2 regions of the Mesorhizobium sp. M1142 genome follow, and region 2 is predicted to be linked to the other one. Evidence: riboswitches for the same ligand, from Rfam matches in the RefSeq annotation. Region 2 holds a riboswitch; the other holds the start of a gene.

Region 1 (4,209 bases), on a different contig from region 2:
TTTTGAACACGCTTGACGTGTTAGATTAATTCATCCACAATGCGTGTGTTGAACACGCGAGGTGAGTTATGAACATGAAAGAGCTTAGGGTTCGACTGGGCATGACTCAAAAAGATTTGGCAGAGCAGATGGCAACGACGCAACAGACTGTGGCCCGTTGGGAAACAGGCAAAACGCAGTTGAACGTCGAGCAGATCAAGGACCTTTGTCTCACGTTGAAATGCACGGTCGAGGAGCTGCTGGGCTGGAAGATTGATGTCGAGGAGTGGCGCACGAGCCCGTTTGCAATTGCCGATGCCGAAACGCGATACGGCACGCTCAGAATCAAGACGACTGTTGGCAGCCGCCAATATCCTATCGATGAAAAGGCGCGTGAATCGATTTTACGTCAGTTGAAGGAACTTCATAATCTGCGTAGAAATAACACAAGCAGGCCATGGCTGTATTGTTGGAGCCTTGACAACAAAATACTCTTGATAAATCCGCAATATGTCCGCACCATTGAGCTTATCGGTGACGATGTAGAGGAGATGCCAGAGTATTATCATCCAGAAATCTATCGGGCTTTGGATGACTGGGATAAGGGTGAGGTTTCAGGAAAGCTGAAGAAAGAATGCGATGCCATCATCGCAGAGATGGGTGATCAGGAAGCCGCGCGCATGGCCTCCTATGTTCGCGTCACATATGACGACGGAGAAGATGAGTGGAACTTCTTGGATGAAGAAACCGCTACGACTTTCTTCGGATTGGAAGCTGCGACCTTTGACGTTCCCCAGTGTAGTTTCGCCGAAGTGGAGGAAGAAGGTTACTACCGAGCGCGATATGCCAACCTTGATCGCGTCGCGGTGATGGAGGTTCCAAGCGACCGTTATCACAGATTGACCGCGCCCGAGGAAGCTTAGAACCATCCACGAAGGGCGCATGTTACATCTCGACCTTGCGTGGTGCGTTTTCAGTACGAGATGACGTTAAGCGTAGGTAATGGCAGGTAAGAGTGCTCGACCAGAAGCTCAACTGCCTCCTCAATATCGCTGCCGATGTGCCGCAGGACACGTCCACGGGAGCGTGGATAGGCGTGAAGTTCCTGCACTCCACGGTCCGCTCTCCCATCGCCGGTGTGTGCCCGACGCCATCTTGTGGACGAGCTTGGCCGCCTGCACCCGGTTGTATTCCGGCTTGCGGTCCGCCTGGGCGGTCGGCCGCGATGGCTATCTCCATGTCAATCGGCGCCGAACTTTGACTGCCCGCTGCTTTTGATGAATTTGGCGAGGTCCCGCGCATAATCACTCTTGGTCTTCTCCTTGAGGCCCTGTGTCGCGAACTTGTGGTCCAGCAGGGCAAACAGGTCCAAGTCCCCTTCCGCCTGTGGCGCTGGCTTGCCCTCACCGCCCTCGGCTTCCCAATTGGGGACCGCTTCTGCGCGCTGCACCGTGGCGATTGTCCGCCCAAGACGCATCACAAGATCGAACGCCAAACCGTGCGCGTGCACGACGATTTGCCGCTCAGGCCTCATTTGGACAGGACTTGAGCTGGCCCGGTGGTTTGAGCCGGGTTACCTTGAGCCGGTGGGCTGCGAACAAGCAGTTCGAGACATTGGCCTCGATCACTTCGCAACACGCCGCTGCGCCTGGCCTCGGTGTGCTCCCCCCGAAATCGTTGTGTCATATCACCGAGGGCATCACGGCCAACAGCTTCCACATGGGCAACAGCCTCGCCATTGAGCCGAATACGGTCGCGAGCAGATCACCAACGAAGCGGTCGGAACCTCGGAGCCGAAGTTCGACGCCGAGGTGGTTCGCATGATGCGCTAAGCAGCACCACGGCGCTTGCCGGTATGTTTGCTGCCGGCAGCCGACGAACTCCTATCCTCCTGGACAAGGGCGCCGTGCGTCATTGCTTTGATTTACCGGCCGCTCAAGGCTTCCACAGTTTTCGCTTTCGAGGCGACCTTTGGAACATGCCAACGGAAATTTAACATAACGACATAAACATTTCTTTATGCGGCGTTTGACAAAGAAGCGAACTGCTGTAATTGTCTCCCGCGTCGTGGTTCTCCGTACGGCGCTGCCGCAGCGGAGCTAAGAGGGAAGCCGGTGCGATGCCGGCGCTGCCCCCGCAACTGTTAGCGGCGAGCCAACCCCACTCATGTCACTGAGGCGAATAGCCTTGGGAAGACGGGTAGAGGCTATGACCCCGCGAGCCAGGAGACCTGCCACGGCGAATTACGTCCACGGGCGGGGTGTCTCGGTGGCCGCTGCAGCCTGGCGTTCGTGCCGGCCTGCTAGCGCCTTCCTTGCACCGACGCCCCAACCATCGGGGTCTGGCATGACTGTCTCTCAGCAAATTCCTGTAGCAACGCTCGGCGTGCCCCGCTTCGGTCGTCGGCGAGAACTGAAATTCGCGCTTGAAAGCTACTGGTCCGGAAAATCGTCCGCTGCCGACCTTCTCACGACCGCGAAGGCGCTCCGTGCCGCTAGCTGGGAGGAGCAGCACGATCGCGGCGTGTCGAAAATCCCGTCGAACGACTTCTCGCTCTACGACCATGTGCTCGACACCGCAGCCATGGTCGGCGCCGTTCCATCCCGTTACGGCTGGAATAGCGGCGAGGTTCCACTTGACATCTACTTCGCAATGGGGCGGGGCAACCAGGGTCAGACGGAGGATTGTCGACACGCTGGTCACCAGCAGGCGGCTCATCGGTCTGATGTAACCGCGATGGAAATGACCAAGTGGTTTGACACCAACTATCACTACATTGTGCCGGAACTCAACGATGATCAGACGTTCGCCCTCTCGTCGACGAAACCGGTCGATTACTTCATCGAGGCTAAAGCTCTCGGCGTTCACACACGCCCAGTCATCCTTGGACCGATCACCTTCCTCAAGCTGGCGAAATCGCCTGCCGAAGGATTCGATCCCATCGCGCTCCTGCCGCGGCTGCTGCCCGTCTACGAGCAACTCCTGCAGAGGCTGAAGCTGTCTGGAGCCGACTGGGTGCAGATCGATGAGCCAGCGCTTGTCCTCGATCTGAACCCGAACGAACGAGCTGCGTTCGAATTCGCCTATGGCCAGCTGTCGAAAGCCGCGCCCGAGTTGAAGATCATGCTGGCTACCTATTTCGGGCCGCTGGGAGACAATCTCGAAACCGCGGTTTCTCTGCCCCTGGCCGGGCTGCATATTGATCTCGTGCGCGCTCCCGAGCAGCTGGAAACGGTGGGTCGGCTCGCACCGAAGGATCTGGTGCTCTCGCTTGGCTTGATCGATGGCCGCAACGTCTGGCGTGCGAACCTGCCCGCCATTCTCGACCGCATCAAACCGATCGTCGCCGGCTGGCCCTTGGACCGCGTCGAGATCGCGCCTTCTTGCTCGATGCTGCATGTGCCGATCGACCTCCGCATGGAGACGGAACTCGACGCGGACATCAGGTCGTGGCTCGCCTTCGCGGCCCAGAAGACCGACGAGTTGGTGTTGCTTGCCCGGGCCCTGTCCCAAGGCAGGGATGCGGTGGCAGGCGCGTTGAAAGCGTCTGCCGAGGCTGCCGCCACTCGCGTGACATCCACGAAGATCCATGACCCGCTTGTTGAGGGACGGATCGCCAGCATTGACGACAGCATGAAGCGACGAGAGAGCGCTTTTGCCGAGCGCTCCAGAGTCCAGGCCGGCACGCTCGGGCTGCCGCCGTTCCCGACGACGACCATCGGGTCCTTCCCGCAGACGCCGCAGGTACGCAGGGCGCGGGCCGCTCATGCGAAGGGCCAGCTGAGCTATGTCGACTACGAGACCTTCCTGAAGAAGGAGATCGAGGCTGCAATTCGCTGGCAGGAAGAGATCGGGCTGGACGTGCTGGTGCACGGTGAGTTCGAACGAAACGACATGGTACAGTATTTCGGCGAGCAGCTGTCCGGCTTCGCCTTCACCCAGCATGCCTGGGTGCAGAGCTATGGGTCGCGTTACGTGCGCCCCCCCATCATCTTCGGCGACGTATCGAGGCGCAATCCGATGACGCTGCGCTGGTGGCAATTCGCCCAGTCGCTTACGGAAAACCCTGTGAAGGGAATGCTCACAGGCCCAGTGACCATTCTCAACTGGTCTTTTGTTCGCGACGACGTACCGCGCTCCGAAGCATGCCGCCAGATCGCGCTCGCCATCCGCGACGAAGTGACGGATCTCGAATGGTCCGGCGCAAGGATGATCCAGATCGATGAGGCC
Region 2 (4,209 bases):
CGTTCCTACGACGGCGTGATGGTCGAAGACGCGTTGATGGGCGAGGGCGGCCGCCGCGACGATGTCGAGAGCACCGACGTCCGACGGGCGCTGAAACTCTACCAGGTCGCCGACTTGCTGCTGATTGCGCTGTTCGGGGTGGTCGCAGTGGTTGTTATCTTGGCGTGACCTGCGCTCGAGATCGACGGAAACAAAAAACCCGCCAAGCGGCGGGTCGTTGGAGCCAATTAGCACCATAGCGAAATTAATAGCATAGCTGCCGGCACAAAGCAAGAACAAAATAGGGCAACGCCTCAAATAATCGGTTCAGGTCGGCGCTGCCCCTCAGCCTTAGCTCCCCGTGAAAAGACAGGGAGAGGGAGATCGCCAGCGTTGCGGCTAGCTCCTTGTCCCCGTCCTTCACGGGGAGAAGTCGCCGGCAGGCGATGAGGGGCAGCGCTGACCTTGACAAACCAGCAACACCCCTCAGAACTCAATCCCCTGCTGCGCCTTCACGCCGGCGGAGAAGTGGTGCTTGGTCACGGCCATCTCGGTGACCAGGTCGGCCGCCTCGACCAGTGCCGGCTTGGCGTTGCGGCCGGTGACGACGATATGCAGGCCTTCGCGGCGTGACTTCAGCGCCGCGACCACCTTTTCGAGGTCGAGATAGTCGTAACGCAGCGCGATGTTCAACTCGTCGAGCACCACCAGGCTGATCGACGGCTCGGCCATCAGCTCGAGCGCCTTCGCCCAGGCGGCCTCGGCCGCCGCGATGTCGCGTTTCAGGTCCTGCGTCTCCCACGTAAAGCCCTCGCCCATGGCGTGCCAGAGGACACGGTCGCCGAAGGCGGCAAAGGCGTCCTTCTCGCCGGTGTGCCATTTGCCCTTGATGAACTGGACGACGCCGACACGCTTGCCGTAGCCGAGCATCCTGAGCGCCAGACCGAAGGCGGCCGTGGTCTTGCCCTTGCCCGGCCCGGTGTTGACGATCAACAGCCCCTTCTCGACCGTCTTGGCTGCAACCTCGGCGTCCTGCACCGCCTTGCGCTTGGCCATCTTGGCGCGGTGGCGTTCCTCGTCCCCCTGTTCAATGGTCTTGGGATCGATAGTATCAGCCATGTCATTTCACCTTGAGCGGCAGCCCCGCCACCATCAAAAGCACGGTGCCGGCGACCGCCGCGACGTCCTGGTTCAGCCGGCCGGCGGCATCGCGAAACCGTCTTGCCAGCGCATTGTCCGGCACGATGCCCTGGCCGACCTCGTTGGACACCACGAACCACGGGCCACGCGGCCGCGACAGCACATCGGCCAGCCTTTGGCATTCGGCCTCGACATCATGGTCGGCCAGCATATGGTTGGTCAGCCACAGCGTCAGGCAGTCGATCAGCACCGGCTGGCCGTCGGGCAGTGCCTCGATCGCGCCGGCAAGGTCGAGCGGCGCCTCGATGGTCGTCCAGCCATCGCCTCGCCGCGAGCGGTGCAGCGCGATGCGCTGACGCATCTCCTCGTCATAGGCTTGCGCTGTGGCGATATAGCTCCACGGCGCCGGACAGGCGCTCACCAGCCTCTCGGCATGCGCGCTCTTGCCGGAGCGCGCACCGCCGATGACCAGGGTCAGCGCCCCGGCAGCGCGGTCAGGCAAAGCTGTCGCGCAGGCTGGTTGCCGCGCCGGTGAAGCGTCCGCGCACCAGCCCGACGACCATACCGAGCACCAGCCAGAACACCAGATTGGTCAGCGTCACCGCCACCACGAACTGATGATGCAGGCCTTCCGGGATCGCCGTCTCGAAACTGTCGGGCTGCGGCGCGCCGACAATATGCGGCGCAACGATCAACGCCACGGCAAGGATCGCCAGCGGCAGCGATCTGCGGAAGGCGATAAGGCCGAGACCGGCCGCTGTCGCCACCACTGTTGCCCACCACCAGATCTGGCGTTGGACAAGGTCGGCCGCCGGCATCGCCGGCAGTTCCGGCGCCAGGCCGAGGCCGGGCGCCAGCGTGAACACGGCAAAGCCGGCCAGGCCCCAGAACAGGCCCTGGCGCCAATTGCCGATGCCGCCGGCGAATTCCGAAACCGCGACCAGGACCAGTGCGAAGCCAATGCCGGTGACGATATTGGCAACGACGCTGAAACCAAAGCGCTCGAAGCCGTCGGCCGGCGCCCAGCCTTCGTCTTCAGCCGGAGCCATTGCTTCAGCCGGTGCCGGCGCGGCGCTGCTCATAGCCATCGTGCCGGCGGCGTTTTCGGCCGGTGCCGCAGGTGCCGCGGCATGGTCATGGCCGCCGCCGGCCTGTTCGTAGACTTCCGCTTTCAGGATGAGCGGCACGGTGGCGTAGGCCTGCATGCAGGCGAGAACGACGCCGGCCACAAGCCCTGCGATCGCCGCGATGAAGACGACGTTGCGAAACAGTGTCATGATGTCAGCCCCTTGTCAGTGGCAGGGAAAGCCCATCGAGTGGCGATAGTCGTGCGCGGCATTGTGGACCGCATCGATATGCGAGAAGCCGACAAAGCCCATGACGAAAATGCCGAGGAATGCAGCAAGCGCCAGCTGCAGGAGACGCGACTGCGAGGAGGCGGAAGCGCCGAGCGAAACGGAAGCGGTATTCATGTCTTGTCCTTTCGCCCTCCACCCGAGGGCATAGAAGTCAGTTTCCTGTCGCCGGCAGGTCTCCTGGCTCGCGGATCAGCGCCCTTCCCCACCTTCCCGAAGGCGAACCTTCAGTGGCATATGGAGAGGACTACCGCACACAGTTGCGGGGGCAGCCACGGCATTGGGCAAACAATTTCGCCCGCACCGCATTCCCTCTTGGTTCCAAACGGAACCGACGACATCAGCGACTATAGGCAGAATCGCCGCGCCCGGCAAACCAAATTCCGCCGGATCGTGTGGCGAATGCGCCGCCTCGCCAAACCGGAGAACTGGCGCCGCAGACGTCGCGATCTGCGCGGTCAAACAGAACGGCCTGCGTTCGATGCGGCACTGCACCGCTTCCACAATTGGGTGTTCGAGCGCCATGCGGCGCTCGAACATCAAAGCGATTTGGGCAGATAGCGCCAGGTGACGAAGCCGCAGATCGCCGCCAGCAGGCCGAGTGTCGCGAAAACCGCGCCCAGGCCGAAGAACGCCAGCACCACGGAATAGACCAGCGGCGGCGTCAGCTCGGAAAAGTCGAGATAGGTGCGGTAGACCGCCGCCATCTGTGCCCGCTCATACGAGCGCACCGAGCGCATGAAGGCGGTCGAGCCCAGCGCATCGAGCGCGATGGTGAAGAAGGCACCGCAAAGCAGCAAGGCGCCGGTGATGAGCGGTGCGGCCTCGCCGACGGCGCCGGCCGCCAGCAGCGTTGCCGACATCGCGAAATAGGCGAACGTCATGGTGCGCCGGCCGCCGAAACGCTTTCCTGCCCTGCCCCAGAAGATGGCCATGAACAAAAGCGCATTGCCGGCCGAAACCAAGAGGCCGCCGGCGAGCTTGCCCTCGCCGGTGATCACCATGAACAGCGGCCCATAGACGAAGAACGTCGTCCAGAAGCAGGAGCGGCCGAAAGCGATCAGCCAGGCCAGCCTCAGCCTTGGCTGCGCGACGAAGCGGCCGATATTGGCCAGCGGATTGACCGGCCGCGTCTTGCCGGGGCGGATCGACGGGTTATCGCCAAGCCGGTAAGTCCAGAACAGCGCCAGTAAAGCCATGGCGAAGACGGCCACCGCGCCATGCGCGGCATAGATGCCGAAACGCGTGTAGAGGTAAATTCCGAGGGTCGGCCCGGTGGTCCAGGCAAGCATCGACCACGCCATGCGCAGCGACTCGGCCTGCATGAAATCGGTCTTGCGGATATGGTCCATGATGTAAAGGTTGAGCGTGATCGCCAGCGCGCCGGCGCCGACGATGCGGCAGAGCATGCCGACCACCTGGCCAGCCAGCGTATGGGTGACGAAGAACAGCGAGCCGGCGGCCAGCAGGCAGGCGCCGGCGGTATAGACCCAGCGCCGGGCAAAGCGGGCGATCAGCATCGGCATGAACAGCGTCGCCGACAGGCCGAGCATCGCCACGATCGTGTAGAGGATCGAAACAATCTGCTCGTTGTGCAGTATCTCATAGGCCTGGATCGGGATGACGCTGGACACGGTGGCGCGCGCGAAGGATTCGACCGCATAGAGCGAGGCGAAGGTGCGGGCATCCGCCGGCCGCAAGGCCGCAAGCCAGATCGGATGGCGCACATGGGTAG

Evidence for each region. A riboswitch is a leader RNA that binds a small molecule or an ion and turns the genes downstream of it on or off. The one in region 2 is predicted to bind cobalamin.
Region 1: it holds a riboswitch for cobalamin, as region 2 does, so the genes downstream of both, metE (5-methyltetrahydropteroyltriglutamate--homocysteine S-methyltransferase) here and NKH42_RS18805 (CbtB domain-containing protein) in region 2, are expected to answer to the same signal.

The regions. Positions count from the first base shown of each region.
Region 1 is NZ_JAMYMK010000006.1:229,285-233,493, forward strand. It holds gene NKH42_RS12985 (helix-turn-helix transcriptional regulator) at 69-902, shown strand; gene NKH42_RS12990 (hypothetical protein) at 1,220-1,474, opposite strand; cobalamin riboswitch at 2,031-2,231, shown strand; gene metE (5-methyltetrahydropteroyltriglutamate--homocysteine S-methyltransferase) at 2,326-4,209, shown strand, end outside.
Region 2 is NZ_JAMYMK010000011.1:8,320-12,528, forward strand. It holds gene cbiB (adenosylcobinamide-phosphate synthase CbiB) at 1-168, shown strand, start outside; gene cobO (cob(I)yrinic acid a,c-diamide adenosyltransferase) at 466-1,098, opposite strand; gene cobU (bifunctional adenosylcobinamide kinase/adenosylcobinamide-phosphate guanylyltransferase) at 1,100-1,621, opposite strand; gene NKH42_RS18800 (CbtA family protein) at 1,614-2,396, opposite strand; gene NKH42_RS18805 (CbtB domain-containing protein) at 2,412-2,591, opposite strand; cobalamin riboswitch at 2,628-2,825, opposite strand; gene NKH42_RS18810 (MFS transporter) at 3,014-4,209, opposite strand, start outside.